Regions from separate parts of the Paenibacillus sp. GCM10023252 genome, predicted to be linked through region 1. Evidence: riboswitches for the same ligand, from Rfam matches in the RefSeq annotation. Region 1 holds a riboswitch; the other holds the start of a gene.
What was found. A riboswitch is a leader RNA that binds a small molecule or an ion and turns the genes downstream of it on or off. The one in region 1 is predicted to bind cobalamin.

Region 1 (9,597 bases):
TAGTACTACGACCGTCAGTACGATGCCTCCGCTTCTGCGGGACAGCCTAGAGGCAAGCAATACTCGCTCCAGTCTCTTAATCAACCTGCCGATATGTATAACCGGGTGAGTGGGCCATCTCGGATCGCCTATGATCCAATCAATAATAATCGCAGCTGCAAGGATGAGCAGAATCTCAGGAAGGGTGTACAGCATTAACATCCTTCCCAATCCTCCCATTGGAACGCGAGCCGCTTCATATCTACAGGAATGCCTGCCGTCACGAGAAATACTTGCTTGCAGACGGAGGCAGCGCGCTGATTCAACTGCCCTGCGGCGTCTCGGAACTTCCTGCCGAGTGCATAGGCCGGAACGACACCGCTGCCGACTTCATTGGTCACGAGAATGAGAGGATACGGATAGCTGCGAATGTCCTCTACTAATTCATGGATGATTCGTTCCACCTGCCGCATGGCTTGCTGGTCATTGCCTAATGAAGCTTCCTTCGCATACTTGAATCGGTCGACAGCCTGACCATCCCCATCCGCATCTGCATCTAGATCTGAATCCGCTCCTATATCCTCTTCCAGCTCGAGCAATTGATTGGACAACCACAGCGTTAAGCAGTCCACCAGCACGACCGAAGCCCGCTCTCCGCGAGCAATCTTCAGCTGCTGCAAGGCGGACAGCTGCTTCAGCAGCGAGGTCAGCTCCATCGGCTCCTCCACCGTCTCCCAGGGGAAGCCCGAGGCTTCCCGGTCCTGCTTGTGCTTGCCAATCCGATCCTCCATCTCACGATCCCACACTCGACTCGTGGCGATATAGATTCCGCTCGAGGCGCTGCGCATCGCAAGCTGTTCGGCGAAGGAGCTCTTCCCGCTTCGTGCTCCTCCAGTAATTAATATAGCCATATTGCCGTTACGACCGGGACACGCCGGCGCTCTCGAAGGTGGCCATCTCTTGCATGAGCAGCATTGCAGCGTCAATGAAGTGGAAGCAGAGCACCGCTCCTGTTCCTTCACCAAGCCTCATATCCAGCTGAATCATCGGGGCTAGCCCTATCGATTCCATCACCTTCAGATGACCCTGCTCCTGAGAGAGATGAGATGCAATCATATAGGAGACGGCATGCTCGGACAAGCGGGAAGCGACGAGAGCAGCAGCTGAGGAGATGAAGCCGTCTATGACGACTGGACAACGATGCATAGCAGCACCCAGTATGACGCCGACTAGCCCTGCAATCTCAAGCCCGCCAACCTTGCCGAGCACATCGAACGGATCGCCCGCTTCAGGCTGGTTCACCTCGATCGCACGCCTCACCACTCGCACCTTGTGAAGCCATACTTCATCGTTAATTCCCGTTCCGCGGCCAACGGTCTGCTCTGGACTCAGACCAGTCAGTACAGCAGCAATTGCCGCGCTAGCGGTCGTATTGCCGATGCCCATCTCCCCTGTCGCGAACAGCCGATAGCCCTTCGCATACAGTTCGTCAACTATCTCGACGCCATGCAGAATGGCCCGTATCGCCTCTTCCCGGTCCATTGCCGGTCCCTTCGCCATGTTCGCCGTACCGCTCCGCACCTTCCGCGTAGTCAGCTCCGAATGCTCCAGCTCGCCCTTCACCCCAATGTCTACACAGTACACATCAGCTCCCGCCTGTCTGGCCAGCACATTCACTGCCGCGCCGCCGCTCAGGAAGTTAAGCACCATCTGCGGTGTTACTTCCTGTGGAAATGCACTGACGCCTTCCTCGCAGACACCGTGATCCGCAGCCATCACGATGACCGCCTTCTTCGACAGGTCCGGCCACAGCAGTCCAGTCGCTCCCGCAATCTGACGGGCGATCGCTTCCAGCTTGCCTAAGGAGCCGGGCGGCTTCGTTAATCCGTCGGAATGCCGATCCGCAAGCCTCGCAATCTCTTCGTCAAGCGGCCTTATCTCTCCAATAGCGTGCGCCAGTCTTAAGCACTGATTCTCATTCATCCCCCACTCACATCTCCCCTGCTAGTAATCTATTAATCCATCAATCTACTAATATGATCTACCGTTCTATTAATCTACTATTCTACTAATTAGTCATTCAATGAATCTACTAACCCTATCCCTGGCATCCGGACAACATGCCATTAGAACGGCTTACCGCCAGTATCCCCTCTAGTCTGCAGCAAGACCTGCGGAACATGAAGCTGAGGATGAAGGATAATAGCCGTATCCGTGCCGTACACTTGCTTGATCATCGCCTCTGTTAGCACCTCGTGTGGTGTTCCGATCGCCTTAGCCCGTCCTTCATGGAGCACCATCAGCTCATCGCAATACATGGAGGCTAAGTTCAGGTCATGAAGCACCGCTACAACAGTGAGCCCACTCTCTCGCTGCCACTGCCTCACCGTGTCCAGCAGACCCACTTGATAGCCGATGTCCAGATAAGTGGTAGGCTCATCCAGCAGAATCACCTTCGGATTCTGAACCATCAGCTTCGCCAGCGCAGCTCGCTGTCTCTCTCCGCCGCTTAGCTGATCCATCCTGCGATGCTGCAGCGCTAGCAGTCCCATCGCTTCAAGAGCGTGCTGAATGGCAGGCTCTGGATCTCCGGGCTCATCTCCGAACCAATTCTGGAACGGATATCTCCCCATCGCAACCACTTCACGCACCGTGAAGCCAACCGGCGGAAGACCTCCTTGCTGCAAGACAGCTAGCCGCTGAGCCAGTTCCTTGCGCGGATAGTCCGAAGCCGGACGCCCGTTCAGCAGCACCTGTCCGCTAGTCGGCTGCTCTACCCCGGACAACAGCTGCAGCAAGCTGGACTTGCCTGCGCCATTAGGTCCGATAATACCATACATCCGCCCGGCTTGGAATGAGAACGACAGTTCATTCAGTACGGTTGTCCCTTCAATGTCCAGACGGATATCACGAGCTTCAATCATGATGTGCCCCCTTGCTCCAGCTTCCGGCGATAGAGGAGATAGGCGAAGAATGGAGCCCCGATGAGCGCCGTGACGACACCAAGCGGTATCTCTCTAGGAGAGAGCACCATCCTCGCGAGCGTATCTGCCCACAGGACGAATATTCCTCCGCCGATGGCAGACAGTGGGATGAGCAGCCGATAGTCAGGTCCAACTAGCAGTCGGAGCAGATGTGGGACGACGAGTCCAACGAAGCCGATGACCCCCGACACACTGACGGCTGCAGCCGTAAGCAGCGTTGACCCGATTAACACAATAAGCTTCGTCCGCTCGACACGAATGCCCAGATGGGCCGCATGCCGCTCACCGAGCACGAACAGATTAAGCGCTTGCCCATACCTCAGCAGCAGCGGTATCCCAATAAGCAGGAAGGGAACGAGCATATAGACATTATCCCAGCTCCGCATGGCAAGAGAGCCCATGAGCCAGAATAGAATCTCGTTCACAACCCCTTGCGACATCGACACCATGAAGGAGACGAACGCGCCGAGGAATGCTTGCATAATAACTCCGGACAGAATGAGCGTCTCGATCTGCATAGCGCCTCTCGTACGGCTGAGCCAGAATACGCCAAGCAAGGTCGCCACCCCCGTTGCAAAAGCAACCAAAGGAATCGTCCACATTCCCATTGCCGCCTGAAATCCGAACAAAATTAAAAACGCTGCGCCGACAGAGCAGCCCGAAGCAACTCCCAGCGTATAAGGATCTGCAAGCGGGTTGCGCAGCACCCCTTGGAAGCCGGTCCCAGCAAGCGCCAAGCAAGCCCCGACGAGTACAGCGAGCAGCACACGTGACAGCCTGACCTGGGTCACGATAGCGATCTCTCCGGGAGACCACTTGCCTTCAGGGATGTCCATACCGGGCAGCTGGTGAATGAGAATTCCCCACACATCAACGAGTGATATACCCGCTGAACCGATAGACAGGGACACCATCATAGAAACAGCAAGAAGGAGCATGGCTGCTCCTCCGTATATCCATAGTTTGTGTCTCATCTGTATGCCTACCTACTTTATGTAATCAGGATGTATAGCCTTGGCCATCTCCAGCAGTCCGTCTGCCAGACGCGGTCCGACACGAACGAGCGGATCCTCCGTCAGAGCGAACATCTGCTTGTTCTTCACTGCAGCGATGACGCTCCAGCCTGGGCGGCTGAGGATGCCCTCTTCGATCGGGTTAGGATCAGCCTTCATATTCGGATAGAGAATCACTTCAGGATTCTGTGCAATGACCTCTTCAGGTGTTACCTCGAACCAGCCTGGCTTGCTGCCCGCAATATTAACTCCCCCGGCCATCGTCAGCAGCTCGTCCAGGAACTCACCGGAGCCGACCGTCCAGCCCGGGGAGAACTCCAGGTAGACCTTCCGCTTAGGAGCGTCCTTCACTGCATCATTCACTTGCTGCTGGACACTCTTCATATGCTCCGCAACCTTAGCTGCCTCACCCTGCTTGTCCATGATCTGGCCCATGGTCTCCACCTTGGCAATGACGGCATCATAGGTCTTCGGTTCAGAAGCATATACCTTAATCTTCAAGGCACGCAGCTGCTCGATCGCCTCCGAATTCATGGAAGAGGACGCGACGACCAGATCAGGATTAAGCGCCGTAACGGCTTCTATATTCGTCGTCATGTTACCTATCTTCGGCAAGGCAGCAGCCTCGCTTGGATAATTGCTGTTCTCGTCAACGGCGACGACTACATCCCCGGCTCCAATGGCGAACATGACTTCTGTCTCACTTGGCACCAGCGTCACCACCTTCGTTGGTGCGGTATCGAACACAAGCTCCGTATCCGTAGCATCCTTAAGCGTCAGCGGATAGACGGTAGCCTTCTCTTCGTTAACCGCGTTCGTGGTAGCTGGGCCGTTATTTACTGCCTCATTTTGGTTGTCGTTAGAGCTGGATGCGCCGCAAGCAGCCAGCAGGACCATCATGACAGCAAGCAGCATCGCGAGTCCTGTCTTCTCTAATTTGTTCTTCAGTTGCAAGTTTACCATGTTCCGTTGCACACTCCTACTTTGATTTTTTTTGCACCATAACATAATAAAAAAAGAGCATCCCCGACCATGTGTCCATGTGTCAGAAATGCTCAAACGTCTGCTTGAACAGAATTCAGGTCTCCCCCACTAGTAATATAGCGGGCAAGCCAGCTTCCAACACCTCCCTAAATCCACGTAGGTTCAAGCGTTAAGGATACAGGCAGGTCTCCTGACTCAGAGTTATCGCGAATTCGCGTCTTCCCAGGCTAACTAAAGGCCCAGTGACTTCGTGCTCATCGCTTGCCGGACAAGCAGCTCGTACGGCTGTCTTCATCCGGAATCTCCTTACAGTGGCGGGTCCGTGCCGGCTTCACACCGGGCTTCCCTATTAAGCTAATACGAGAGAATGACGGGCCTAACGCCTGCCACTGCTCTTCCTATCAGCACCTGTATCTATATGACTATGTAATTGTGCAGTAGTAACTATACCATCGCTTTCTCAGGTCTGTCCAGCCCTGTTCGCTTAGTTCTTCTTCGCTCCTCTTCCGCATACGTAACTAGGGATGAGCACTTGATCTAGGAGGATTGCCATGCTGACAAGGAACATACGATTCAACTGGCGGACGGTCCTGCTGCTCCTCGCGGCAGCCATCCTGTGTACATGGGCAGGGAGTTTCTTCATGAGGAGCAGCCAGACGGATGCTCCCCCCAAGACATCCCATCAAGTTGGGGATTGGAGAGCAGAATGGTCGATTGGACCTTATCCGGCCAAGGTGCTTGAGGCGAATACCTTCACCATACGGATGGTCAATTCCGAAGGCAAGCCTATGCAAGGAGCGGTCATTGCGGGCAAGCTCGATATGGTAGGAATGGTATGCGGCAATGTTGCCGTGGAGCTGAAGGAGACCTCACCCGGTGTATATGTCGGCGAGGGTGTTCCCCTCATGGCTGGCACTTGGTCTGCAAGTCTATCGGTTATGAGCCAGGATGGGACGTCAACTACTATGATTCGCCGCTTCAAGACGGTACATTAACTCCAGCTAATGCTACCAGAGCCAAGGCGTGAGGCTCGGTATGAGGCCATTCGCGGCGAGCCCTCGCAGGATCGACAGCACGCCTACTGCTGCGGCGCTTATCGTTCCTGCACGGCGCATGAAGCGCCGCCAGCGCTTGCCGGCATAAGCGGCAATGAAGCTGGCTGCTGCAAGCGCCGGGAAGGTCGCTAGGCCGAACAGCGCCATGACAGCTCCTCCTTGCCAAGGGGAGCCGGTTGCTGCTGCGTTCATCTGCATCGCGTAGGTTAATCCGCAGGGCAGATAACCGAAGGCAAGGCCGGTCAGCAAGAGGTGGAGGCTCTCCTGCCGCTTAGTAAGCTTGATAGGCTGCTCTGGGACGGCCAGCCTCTTGTGCAGGAAGGCCGATAACCCATGCATCAGCGGAAGCTGGAACCGCCGCCATAGCCAGAGCAGCAGGAGCAGCCCGCCCAGGATGGAGGCTGCTCCTTGCAGTCCCGCTAATCTCCCCGCCAAGTCCAGGAACGAGCCGGCAAGCCCCATGAGCACACCAAGCACCGTGTAGGACGTGACTCTTCCCACATTGTAGAGCAGTGTCGTACGCATGATGCTTGCCCTCGACTGCAGGGAGACGGAGGACACAATCCCTCCGCACATGCCGATGCAATGCGGCGCGCTGAGCAAGCCGGTTACGACAACTAGACCCCATTGCTCCAGTATCATGTCAGCCACCTGAACCTGCGGTCCATCCGGTCGATCAGACAGTCTAGCTGTTCAGTTACGACAACATGGCTCATAAGCTGCACCATCATGTCAGCCACCTGCGGTCCATCCGGTCGATCTGTCCGCTCAGCCGCAGCGCGTTGCCGACGACCGACACCGAGCTGAGTGCCATGGCGGTCCCAGCCATCCAAGGCTCCAATAACCCTGCCGCTGCGAACGGAATAATCATAATGTTGTACAAGAGCGCGAACATGAGGTTGCTTCTAATATTGCGAAGGGTCAGCCGGCTAATCTGAAGGGCTTCAGGAATTGCAGTAAGTCGCGACTTCACGAGCGTCAAGTGGCCGGCGCTCAGAGCCGCATCCGTCCCGTCTCCCATCGCAAGTCCGATATCTGCTGCAGCCAGAGCAGGAGCGTCGTTCCAGCCATCACCCGCCATCCCGACTCTCCGCCCTTCCGCCTTGAGCTGCTGAATGAGCGCTAGCTTCCCTTCCGGCAGCATGGATGCATGCAGCTGTCCGATGCCCGCAGCCTTAGCTGCAGCAAGTGCAGGAGCAGGATGATCTCCCGTAGCCAGCATGACGGTAATTCCATCTCTCCTCAGCTGCTTGACCGCTTGAATAGAGGACAGCTTCACTCGATCGGTTAGAGCAATTGAACCCATACAGCGACCTTCTTCAGCGACGAATAGGACGGTCTGCCCCGCTGATTCCCTGCTCTGTGCGAAGGCATGAATCCCTCCGCCCACAGTCCAGCCTTGCTCTGCCGCGAGCCTTGCATTGCCAATACCGATTCGCTTGCCGCCTATGCGCGCAGCTACTCCCTTGCCCGGAATCGTCTGTGTATGCTCGGCAGTAGGAGGCACTAAGCCGGCATCCGCTGCAGCTGCAGCAATCGCCTTCGCCAGCGGATGCTGTAATTGCAGCTCCGCCGCAGCGGCTAGACGGAGCAGCGCTTGGCGTCCGCCCGGCATCTCTGTATAGATGCCGCTTACGACCGGCTTACCCTCTGTCAGTGTCCCCGTCTTGTCAACGACTAGCGTATCCATTCGCGACAGGCGCTCAAGTGCTCCCGCGTCCTTCACTATGATCCCCCTCTTCGCCAGCTTGCCAGAGGCGATGACGAGGGAGATGGGAGCTGCGAGCCCCATTGCGCAGGGACATGCGGCGAGCATGACTGCGATGGCACAGACGAAGGCATGTGCCGTATTGCCAGGGTCCAGCAGTGCCCACCACAGCACGAAGGTGAGCGCTGCACAGACTAGCATGGCGGGCACGAACCAGCCCGCCACCCGGTCTACCTGGCGTCCGAGCTCGCTCTTGGACGCCTGCGCCTGCTTCACGAGCTCGCTAATCCGGCTGATAAGCGTCCCTTCCCCTGCTGCGATCGTACGTATGCGAAGGCTGCCGCTAATCGCTTCGGTTCCTGCTAGGACGCGGTTTGGGTTTTTTCTCAACACGGGTAAGGATTCTCCAGTCAACAACGCCTCGAGCACATCTGCAGAACCGCTCAGTACAATGCCATCCACTGCAATGGTCTCTCCAGCCTCCACGATGACGATATCACCTTCCCGAACGAATGCCGCCCGGATCTGCTCATGCTGGCCTGCTCGTTCAACCGTCACCATATGATTAAGCAGCTTATGATACCCGTCGACTTCCTGCTGAGCTCTGCTCGATGCCGCACCTTCGAGATACTTGCCCAGGAGCACGGCTGTAATGACAACGGCCGACGTCTCGAAGTATAGCGGAAGTTCATGTCCCCCCCTATCCGTGCCAAGCCCTCCGGTCACCACCATATAATGACTATAGAGATAGGCTGCTGTCGTCCCAATCACCACCAGCACGTCCATATTCGCAGCGCGCTGTCTCAGTGCATGATACGCTCCGAAGTAGAAGGGCATGCCGACAGCGAACTGAACCACAGTCGCCAGAGCAAGCTGGAGCCAGGGCTGCAGCAATAGCTGTGGTACTGGAATAGCCGACAGCCATTCATAATGGTGAGTCATGGAGGCTAGCAGCGGAAGGGTCAGCAGGATGGACAGCCAGAGGCGGAGCCGAAGCGACTTCAGCTCCTGCTGCAGACTGCTCCTTCCTGACTCCGGGACAGCCGCATGGAAGCCAAGCTTGCCAATCTGGCTAATCATCTGACTCTGCTCGACAATTGCCGGCTGATATTGCACCCAAGCCGTACGTGCCGGGAAGGAGACCGATACGGCTTCGACCCCTTCCATTCGACGCAGCGACTTCTCAATTCGAGCCGCACATGCGGTGCAACTCATTCCTTGCAGCTGGAGATCTATGACCTGCACCGTGGAGTCTGTATTCATACTCACTTGCTTCACCCGCTTCTCAGGCCGCTCGAAGGTTCCTTGCGACTAGTTGTCCTGCAATACACTATATGTGGCAGGAGGGGTAAGCATGATTGGAGGTTGTGAATGTTAACAAGCAGACGTTATACGAGCTTACGATCCGTCTCATTACGAAGCACGATCTATCTATTACGCGACAGGAGATAGCTAAGCATATTGCTGCACTGGAAGAAGCAGGTCTTGTATAGTTGACGAGGAGGGATAAGTATCGAGTCGTTATTTTCAACAATGAACTTCTTGAGAACTTGTTGAAGAGGTGGGTAGAGTAACGGTTAGGAACCATTCAGGACGAATGTGATCGCTGTATCAGCAGAAAATCTCCGCGGATGGTATCCCGGCAACAATGTTGGGAATTGCAGATATTCATTCCGAGTATAGACGATTGTTGGAGAAGGGCGTGAAGTTCACGGGTGGAGCCGACCACAATGGGCGAACTCACCATAGCGCTCTTCGATGACACATGCGGCAACCACATTCAGATGGTGGAGAAATAAAAAAATGGAGCTGCCCTCTATGGTCTATCATTACCTTAGAGGGCAACTCCGCATATGAGGACTAAACCGTGCTAG
Region 2 (9,597 bases), on a different contig from region 1:
GTGCACTGGATGAAGTGTGGTTCGTGCCATCCTACACTCCACCGCTTAAGGACGGAGAGCCCGGTGCTGATGGGGAGACTAGACTGCACATGGTGCAGCTGGCCATTGCAGACAATCCATTCTTCTCCGCTCTGGATCTGGAGCTCGCAAGAGGCGGTGTCAGCTATTCAGTAGATACAGCTTCCACACTCTGCGAGCGCTACCCAGAGCACCAGTTCAGCTACATTATTGGATCAGATCGAATTAACGATCTGGAACGCTGGCACCGAGTGGAGCGGCTAGCCGAGCTCGTACGATTCATCGGCTTCGAGCGGCCGGGTGAGCCTGCAGACCGTTCGGATCTGCCGCCTTATCTGAAGGCTAGGCTCTCTCTTGCACAGATGCCGCCGATCGGAATCTCCTCCACCGATATTCGGGAACGAAGAGCGGCGGGCCGTTCCATTCAATATCTCGTTCCTGATGGAGTGCTGCAGCTCATAAGGAGGAAGGGTCTCTATGCAACTGAATCGTGAACAGTTAATGGAAGCGGTGAAGGCAGAGATGCCTGAACGAAGATGGATCCATACGCTTGGCGTCATGGAGACGGCAGTGAAGCTAGCCGAGCGATACGGGGAAGATCCGGCTCGTGCAGAGCTTGCTGCTATCCTTCATGATGTTGCGAAGTATTGGCCTACGGACAGGATGGAGCGAGTCATTCGGGAGGAGCAGCTTCCCGAGGAGCTGCTTCAGTATGACAAGGAGCTGTGGCATGCTCCCGTCGGTGCTGTTGAAGCTGAGCGAACGTACGGCGTAACGGACCAAGAAGTGCTGGATGCAGTGCGGTATCATACTTCTGGACGAGCGGGGATGACGAAGCTGGAGCGAATCGTCTGCTTGGCAGATTATATGGAACCAGGACGTGACTTCCCTGGAGTAGATACCATTAGAGAATTAAGTGTCAAGAGTCTGGATAAGGCATTAATTGCTGGACTGGACTCGACGATTACGTTCCTGATTGCGAAGGGCAAGCGAATATTCCCGCTCACTATGCAAGCCCGTAATGATCTGATAGAACGCAGCAAGACCATAGACTGACAGGAGGCTTACCCTATTGACCATCAACGGAGATCAGCTGCTCAAGATTACAGTAGAAGCAGCAGAAGACAAGAAGGCAGGCAACGTCGTTGCCCTTAACTTGAAGGAGATATCGCTAGTAGCAGATTACTTCGTCATCTGCCATGGTAATTCAGATACACAGGTAACGGCTATAGCCAATGAGATTCGCAAGCAGGCCGACCTTGCAGGCGTCCGTGTCCGCGGAATAGAGGGAATGGACTCGGCTCGCTGGGTACTGATTGACCTTGGAGATGTCGTAGTCCATGTATTCCACCGGGAAGAACGTGATTACTACAATATTGAGAGGCTCTGGTCCGACGCGAAGGTTGTGGAATTCGCATGAGCTTAGTGGCAGGCACGATACAGACGCTGAGACTGGCGCGTGAGGTGTCTCCGCATGGGTACTTCCTGACTGACGGTGAGACTGATGTACTGCTGCATTATAGTGAGTTGGTGGGCCATAAGCCGAGAATTGGTACCGACTTAGAGGTATTCCTCTTCTTCGATACCGATGATCGTCTCGCTGCAACGATGAAGCGTCCGCTCATTACGCTTGGCGAGATGGCTAGGCTGAAGGTTGCTGATGTCAACCCTAGGCTGGGCTGCTTCCTGGAGATTGGGCTCGGCAGACAGCTGCTGCTCCCCATCTCTGAGCTTCCTGAGAACCGGGACTATCGTCCGTGGCCAGGAGATGAAGTGTTCGTCACCTTGAGCCATGACAAGATGGGCCGTCTGATCGCATTGCTGGCGACTGAGGAGCAGCTGTCCGAGCGGACGTTCGATGCTCCCGAGAGCTGGAAGAATGTATGGGTAGAAGGCTGGGTGACTCGTACGCTTCAGATCGGATCCTTCGTCCTCGTAGATGGCGGAGTAGTTGGATTCGGTGCCTTCGGCATGATTCCAGACTCGGAGCGTATACGCCCATTGCGTCTAGGGGAGCGGGTATCAGCTAGAGTGACGTTCGTCCGAGAGGACGGCCGTGTCAATCTATCGATGTCCCAGTTGAAGCAGATCGGACGCGTGGAAGACGCTGACCGAATCCTCGCGTTCATGAAGGAACGCCCGGGCGGCGGCATGCCTTACTCTGATGAGACTCCTGCGGATGTAGTGAAGCAGCGGTTCGGAATTAGCAAGTCGGCGTTCAAGCGCGCGCTTGGCAAGCTGATGCGCGATGGCATGGTAACCCAGAAGGGCAGCTGGACATATCTGGTGGAGACTGAGCAAGCGGAGGAAGCTCCGGAGGGAGCTGAACATTCTGAGCTGTCTGGACAGGCGGAATTAGCTGGCCAGCCAGGCGGTCAAGTCCCGCGTTCATCCCAATCCACGTCGCAGGAGGATCATTAATGGCTTCCTACGGTCAGTTCGCCACCGTCTATGATCGGCTCATGGAAGAGATGCCCTACGCGGAGTGGCTCCGCTTCATTCGAGAGAGCTGGGATCGTTACGGTACACCGTCTACGCTCGTTGATCTAGGTTGTGGTACAGGAAGTCTATCTATTCCGCTTGCTCGGACAGGCCTTAAGGTATACGGCATTGATCTATCTGCCGATATGCTGAGTGTCGCCAGGAGCAAGTGGGACGGGTCTTCCCAACAGATGATGCGCCATCAGGCCGGATCCATTCGGTGGCTGCAGCAGGACATGCGGGATTGGGAGCTGCCTGAGCCAGTAGACGCGGTAGTCTCCTTCTGCGATTGTGTGAATTACTTGACAGAGCACGAGGATGTGGAAGCTGCCTTCCAGGCTACAGCTGCGAACTTGAAGGATGGCGGTGTCTTCCTATTCGACGTCCATCCCCCGAAGCAGCTCGTACGTTATGCCGAAGAGCAGCCCTTCATTCTGGACGAGCGTGATGTGGCCTATATATGGACGTGCGACTTCGACGAGGACCGCGTGGAGATTGAACATCATCTTACTATATTCGCGAGAGACAGCGGTTCCAAGTACGAACGGTTCGAGGAGATCCACATCCAGCGTGCCTATGACCCCGAGTGGATCACTGCAGCGCTGCTGCGAGCGGGCTTCCGGACGGTTGACCGCTACGCGGACTTCCAGCTCCAGGAGCCTAGTCCACATGCGGAGCGACTATTCTTTGCCGCTGTGAAGTGATCTATTGTCATTATTGATCAAAAAAAAAACAGGCTGCACAACCCGTCCCTAAGGGCGCGTTATGCAGCCTGTTCTTGCAATCCAGCTAACTCATGAGCTCATCCAGAGGTGGATTCGCATGGCACTTCCGGCATACCGGGAAGTAGCTCTCATTGCCGCCCACTTGAATCTGCTCTCCGGTATACACCGGCTTGCCTTCGGCCGTCCGCAGCGTCATCGTCGCCTTGCGCTCGCAGAACCAGCAGATCGTCTTCATCTCCTCGATCTTGTCGGCATAGAGGAGCATATGCTCGCTGCCCTCGAACAGCTTGTTCTGGAAGTCATTCTTCAGACCGAAGCCCATGACCGGCACATTCAGCTCATCGACGATCCGAACCAGCTGCGCGATACATTCCTTCTTCAGGAACTGGCATTCATCGATAAGCACACAGGAAGGCTTAGGGGTATGCCCCTGTACAATGGCGAAGATATCGGTATCATCGTAGATCGGAATGGCTTGCCGCCGCACACCGATTCGCGAACTGACATAGCCGATCTCATCTCGATTATCTATAGCCGGGGTGAAAATAACAACATGCTTGTTCTGCTCCTCATAATTATGAGCGACCTTCAGTATCTCAATAGACTTACCGCTGTTCATTGCTCCGTACTTGAAAAATAATTGTGCCACTTCCATCGTCCCTTCGAATCTGTTCAGTCCTTATTGTAGTGGAAGATGGAGCGGAACAAAAGAGCAGAGAGCCTCTTTTTGCCGAAAAAGAGGCGGTCGTGTACAATATGGGGATGTAATCGAGCGTTCGGAAGGAGCTAATCTTATGAGTCAAGTGCATAACAGCATGGCTATTATTAATGCCAATATCTATACCCCTGAAGGGATTATTCATAGGGGAGTTATGGTCATAAAGGACGGTATGATTGCCCGAATTAGCGCAGAAGGCGCTGCAGTTGAGCCTGATACGACCACAATTGATGCAGAGGGCAGACTGCTCCTTCCTGGCTTCGTGGATGTGCACGTGCATGGCGGCGGAGGGTACGACATGATGAAGGCAGCGGAGGACAAGGTCAGCCTTGACGGAATGAGCCGGTTCCATGCGGCGCATGGTACAACGTCGTTCCTCGCGACTACGCTTACGTCGAATGACAAGGTGCTGAAGGCTGCATTGCAAGCAGCGGCTGAACAGATCGAGCAGGGCATGACTGGAGCCGAAGCAATCGGCATCCATCTGGAGGGGCCGTTCCTCAGTCCTAAGCGCTGCGGCGCTCAGAACCCTCTCCATATGCAGACCCCTCGTCTCGAAGCCGTCACCGCGTATCTGGAAGCAGCTAAGGGGCACATTCGCCTGCTGACGATCGCTCCAGAGCTTGAGCATGCAGGAGAAGCGATTCCGTATCTCGCCTCGGAGGGAGTCACCGTGTCGATCGGACATTCCGATGCCGGCTACCGTCATGTTGCGGAAGCCGTCCAGCGGGGAGCCAGCCATGTGACTCATCTGTTCAACGGCATGAGCCCGCTGCATCATCGGGAGCCGGGTGTAGCCGGATCTGCTCTGATGCTCGATCAGCTGACTGTGGAGCTCATCTGTGATGGCATTCACAGCACACCTGAGATTATCGAGTATGTATTCCGAACGAAGCCAGCCAGCACTGTCGTCTGCATTACCGATGCTATCGTAGCTGCAGGGTGTCCGGACGGGGAGGGTTACTTCCTTGGCGATCTTCCGATTAGGGTAAGTGACGGCAGAGCGGAGCTGATGGAGGGCGGCAATCTTGCAGGCAGCACACTTACGATGGATGCGGCTCTGCGCAATGTGCTCACTTGGACAGGCAAGCCGCTCGAGCAGGTGCTGCCTGCCTTCACGTCCAATCCAGCCCGCCAGGCGGGCTGTGCGGACCGCAAGGGCTCGCTGCAGGTCGGGATGGACGCGGACTTCGTCTTGCTGAGTGCAGACCACTATGTGCAATCTACGTATGTTAGAGGAAGGTGTGTCTATTCCGCGCAGCTCGGGTAGGCCATCCGCTGCGGGAGAGGCCGCCGCGATGGCTCGTGGAGCACACAGCCGATAGGCCCGCACTCAGCGCAGCGGCCTATACGGCCTCGCAAGCCTGTTACTCCCGCAGCGCATCCATGAGCCGCGAATTCATATTCGCGGCTGTTCCTCGTGCCGAGGCGGTTCGAAGCCTGTGCCGCAGACGCTCGTTCTCCTTCACCAGTTCGTCCATATAGGTCATCAGCTCAGGAATAGGATAACCGGCAGCCTCAGCCAGTTTCTCAAGAGCGGCTCTTGCTTGTTCGTTCGACATAGCGCTATTCATCTGTTCTGTCAACCTCCTTTCTCTCATTTTGTCCAAAAAAAGCTACTATCCCATCATAGGCTCATCTGCTAAAATAGTCGAGTGTACGAAAAGTGAGTATCATACTTAAGACTCATACAGAGGGAGGCGAAGAGACAAGGATGCTGTCGAATAAGACCCATGAAGATAAGCACGGCCTGCCCCCTCAGAATGAACAACAAGAGCCGTCGGACACCTATGCGTTTACTTATCCTTTTGTGCTTGCCAAGTATATCTCTAGCATTTCTATTCTAAGCATAGGAGTCTCTGTCCTGAACAGGCTTCTAGACTTCGGATCACTGAGGTTAATCATCTATGCCCTTCTCATCATCGTCATTGGTTATCTAGGCTTGCGGATAGTGAAGGAGACCAGAAGCAGCCGCAAGCTGACGATGGACGGCAGGACCCTTAGCTTGGATGGAACAGAGTATGCGTTTGAGCAGTTTAGCAACGTTAATTTTACCAGATACTTCGTGGAGATTAAGCTGAAGGACAGAGCGGTGAGGCCAATCCGAATTGCCTTCCCTGGCGCGGGAAGAAGCGAATTACTCGCTTGGTTCAAGCGTAATCAGAGCTCTCAAGCTCAGCAATAATCTTCCAGATATACATCTCAGCTAACGATATTACGCATTGACGAGACCTATATCTTGATGTAAAATCAACTTCATCAACTACATATTGATGTATTGGGGTGTCAGCCCTCTCTAACCTTCTACTAATCGCAGCCTGAGAGGACAATGACTTAATAGGGAAGTCCCGGTGCAATACCGGGCGCGGTTCCCGCCACTGTAACAGAGGAGTTCTGCTTCTGAAGCGAGCCACTGGCCGATATCTATATCAGCCGGGAAGGAAGAGCAGAATGATGAGCCTGAAGCCAGGAGACCTGCCCCAGTGCCAGACACGATTCACCTACGGGATCTAGGGGAATTGCGCGATACTAGATGATGAGGTTTTTTACCCATCTCGTTAACCAAGCGCATCTGACTAATGAGAGATCAGTCAGGCGCGCTTTTTCATTGCTACATATAGTTAGGGGAGAAGAGTATGCTGGTTGTCTATGACTCGAAGACAGGCAATGTGAAGCGATTCGTGAACAAGCTGAATATGCGTTCCGTTCCAATTGAAGAGTCGGAATCTGTCGATGAACCCTTCGTTCTAATTACCTATACGACAGGCTTCGGCCAGGTGCCCGAGAAGGTCGCTTCATTCCTGCGCAACAACCACGGGATGATGCGCGGCGTCTCCGCAAGCGGCAACCGCAATTGGGGAGCAGGCTTCGCGAAGAGTGCGGACACGATTGCCCAGCAGTACGATGTCCCTGTGTTACTTAAGTTTGAATTATCCGGAACGAGCCAGGATACGGAGCGTTTCGTGGAGAGGGTGCGGACAATTGAAGCATATTGAACTCAACAACCAGCTAATGCAGCGTGGAGCTGACGGCTTCTATCAACTAGATAAGGACAAGGAAGCAGTAGAGGCGTTCATGGCCGAAGTCGAGGAGAAGAGCGTGAAGTTCGCTTCTCTGCAGGAGAAGCTGGACTATCTGATTGCCAACGACTATTACGACAACGTGTACGAGCGTTACACCCACGAGCAGGTGGATGCGGTATTCACGCTTACGGCAAGCTCTTCCTTCCAATTCGAGTCGTATATGGCCGCTTCCAAGTTCTACAAGGATTATGCGATGAAGACGAATGACAAGACGCAGTACCTGGAGAAGTATTCCGAGCGTGTAGCCATCGTTGCTCTAAGTCTTGGCGAAGGAGACGCAGACAAGGCGCTTCGCATTGCTCAGGCGATGATTGATCAGCGTCTGCAGCCGGCGACGCCTACCTTCCTGAACGCAGGGAAGAGCCGCCGCGGCGAGATGGTCTCCTGCTTCCTGCTGGAGATGGATGACTCTCTTAATTCGATCAACTACATTCTAGGCACCTGCATGCAGCTGTCCAAGATTGGCGGCGGCGTAGCCGTCAATCTATCGAAGCTGCGCGGACGCGGAGAGCCAATTAAGGGCGTTGAAGGTGCAGCCAAGGGCATTATGCCGGTTCTTAAGCTGATGGAGGATGCGTTCTCCTATGCGGATCAGATGGGCCAGCGCAAGGGCTCTGGCGCTGCTTATTATAATATTTTCGGATGGGACATTATGGAGTTCCTCGATTGCAAGAAGATTAACGCAGATGAGAAGACTCGGATCAAGACGCTGTCTATCGGTCTTATTGTACCTAACAAGTTCTACGAGCTGGCCGCTCAGAACAAGCCGCTGGTCGTATTCGGACCTCACTCCATTCAGAAGGCATACAACATGCATCTCGACGATATGGACATGGATGCGATGTACGATGAGCTGCTGGCGAACGACAAGGTGACGAAGAAGACGATTATGAACGCTCGTGACATGCTGACGAAGATCGCTTCTGTCCAGCTCGAGTCCGGCTACCCGTATATTATGAACAAGTCGAACGCGAACAGCGTTCATGCGCTGAAGGATATCGGCATGGTGAAGATGTCCAATCTGTGCACGGAGATCTTCCAGCTGCAGGAGACATCGGTCATTCACGACTATGGCATGGATGATGTGATTAACCGCGATATTAGCTGCAACCTGGCTTCGCTGAACATCGTGAATGTCATGGAGCGCCGCCAAGTGAAGGATTCCGTCAAGGTCGGTATCGAAGCGCTCACGACCGTCAGCGATCTGTCGACAATCGACAATGCACCAGGCGTGCGCAAGGCGAATGAAGAGCTTCATTCCGTCGGCCTTGGTGCGATGAACCTGAACGGCTACCTCGCGAAGAACAAGATTGCTTACGAGAGTGAAGAAGCGAAGGACTTCGCCGGCGTCTTCTTCATGATGATGAATTATTATTCTCTGGAGAAGAGCATGGAGATCGCGCGTGAGCGCGGCCGCAGCTTCAAGGACTTCGAACGCTCGGAATATGCGAAGGGCACTTACTTCACTCGTTACATCGAGCAGGACTTCCGCCCGAAGACCGCTCGCGTCCAGGAGCTGTTCGAAGGGATGGACATTCCGTCTCCTCAGGATTGGGCAGCGCTGAAGGAGCAGGTGCAGAAGCATGGTCTATACCACGCCTACCGTCTGGCTATCGCGCCTACGCAGAGCATCTCGTACATTCAGAACGCAACTTCCAGCGTCATGCCGATTGTCGAGCATATCGAGACCAGAACGTATGCCAATTCAACGACGTATTATCCGATGCCGTTCCTATCGCAGGATAACTACTTCTACTATAAGTCAGCGTATAACATCGATCAGTTCAAGCTAATTGACCTGATCGCCGAGATTCAACAGCATGTGGACCAAGGGATCTCGACTGTCCTGCACGTGAACAGTAATGTAACGACACGCGAGCTGGCCCGGTTCTATATCTATGCGGCACAGCGCGGCCTGAAGTCGCTCTATTATACGAGAACGAAGCGCCTGTCTGTGGAAGAGTGCACAAGCTGCGCGGTCTAATATGCCAGGGAGCCCCGCCCCCTGTTACGAAGGAGCCTAACCATTAATGAGAGCAGTGAACTGGAACCGTCCGGATGATGACTTCACGCTGACCTTCTGGCAGCAGAATGTGATGCAGTTCTGGACGGATGAAGAGATTCCATTGTCCGATGACAAGATGGACTGGATGGAGATGAGCGACACCGAGCGTGAAGTATACAAGAAGGTGCTGGGCGGACTGACGCTGCTCGATACGATTCAAGGCGGCGTCGGTATGCCGAAGATTCTGGAGCATGTGGACGGCTTGCAGCGCAAGGCCGTTCTGTCCTTCATGTCGATGATGGAGCAGATCCATGCGAAGTCTTACAGCAGTATCTTCACCACACTCGCGTCTACAGAAGAGATCGACGGGATATTCTCGTGGGTCGAGACGAATGAGCAGCTGCAGAAGAAGGCGAAGCTGATCTCCTCTTGGTATACCGGTATCTCGAATACGAAGGAGCTGTACAAGGCGATGGCGGCTTCCGTGTTCCTCGAGAGCTACCTGTTCTACAGCGGCTTCTTCTACCCGCTCTATCTGGCCGGCCAAGGGAAGATGACGAGCAGCGG

Region 2: it holds a riboswitch for cobalamin, as region 1 does, so the genes downstream of both, nrdI (class Ib ribonucleoside-diphosphate reductase assembly flavoprotein NrdI) here and ACFO9Q_RS00655 (ABC transporter substrate-binding protein) in region 1, are expected to answer to the same signal.

What each region holds. Positions count from the first base shown of each region.
Region 1 is NZ_JBHSHW010000001.1:131,077-140,673, forward strand. It holds gene cbiB (adenosylcobinamide-phosphate synthase CbiB) at 1-201, opposite strand, end outside; gene cobU (bifunctional adenosylcobinamide kinase/adenosylcobinamide-phosphate guanylyltransferase) at 195-890, opposite strand; gene cobT (nicotinate-nucleotide--dimethylbenzimidazole phosphoribosyltransferase) at 898-1,962, opposite strand; gene ACFO9Q_RS00645 (heme ABC transporter ATP-binding protein) at 2,106-2,903, opposite strand; gene ACFO9Q_RS00650 (FecCD family ABC transporter permease) at 2,900-3,937, opposite strand; gene ACFO9Q_RS00655 (ABC transporter substrate-binding protein) at 3,950-4,939, opposite strand; cobalamin riboswitch at 5,123-5,362, opposite strand; gene ACFO9Q_RS00660 (FixH family protein) at 5,512-5,955, shown strand; gene ACFO9Q_RS00665 (sulfite exporter TauE/SafE family protein) at 5,968-6,657, opposite strand; gene ACFO9Q_RS00670 (heavy metal translocating P-type ATPase) at 6,743-8,986, opposite strand; partial or broken gene ACFO9Q_RS00675 (transcriptional regulator) at 9,100-9,297, shown strand; partial or broken gene ACFO9Q_RS00680 (VOC family protein) at 9,333-9,522, shown strand; gene ACFO9Q_RS00685 (hypothetical protein) at 9,584-9,597, opposite strand, start outside.
Region 2 is NZ_JBHSHW010000009.1:525,516-535,112, forward strand. It holds gene nadD (nicotinate-nucleotide adenylyltransferase) at 1-512, shown strand, start outside; gene yqeK (bis(5'-nucleosyl)-tetraphosphatase (symmetrical) YqeK) at 496-1,074, shown strand; gene rsfS (ribosome silencing factor) at 1,091-1,438, shown strand; gene ACFO9Q_RS08130 (S1 RNA-binding domain-containing protein) at 1,435-2,439, shown strand; gene ACFO9Q_RS08135 (class I SAM-dependent DNA methyltransferase) at 2,439-3,203, shown strand; gene ACFO9Q_RS08140 (thymidine kinase) at 3,289-3,873, opposite strand; gene nagA (N-acetylglucosamine-6-phosphate deacetylase) at 4,019-5,212, shown strand; gene ACFO9Q_RS08150 (hypothetical protein) at 5,310-5,516, opposite strand; gene ACFO9Q_RS08155 (hypothetical protein) at 5,657-6,127, shown strand; cobalamin riboswitch at 6,208-6,440, shown strand; gene nrdI (class Ib ribonucleoside-diphosphate reductase assembly flavoprotein NrdI) at 6,579-6,938, shown strand; gene nrdE (class 1b ribonucleoside-diphosphate reductase subunit alpha) at 6,925-9,009, shown strand; gene nrdF (class 1b ribonucleoside-diphosphate reductase subunit beta) at 9,056-9,597, shown strand, end outside.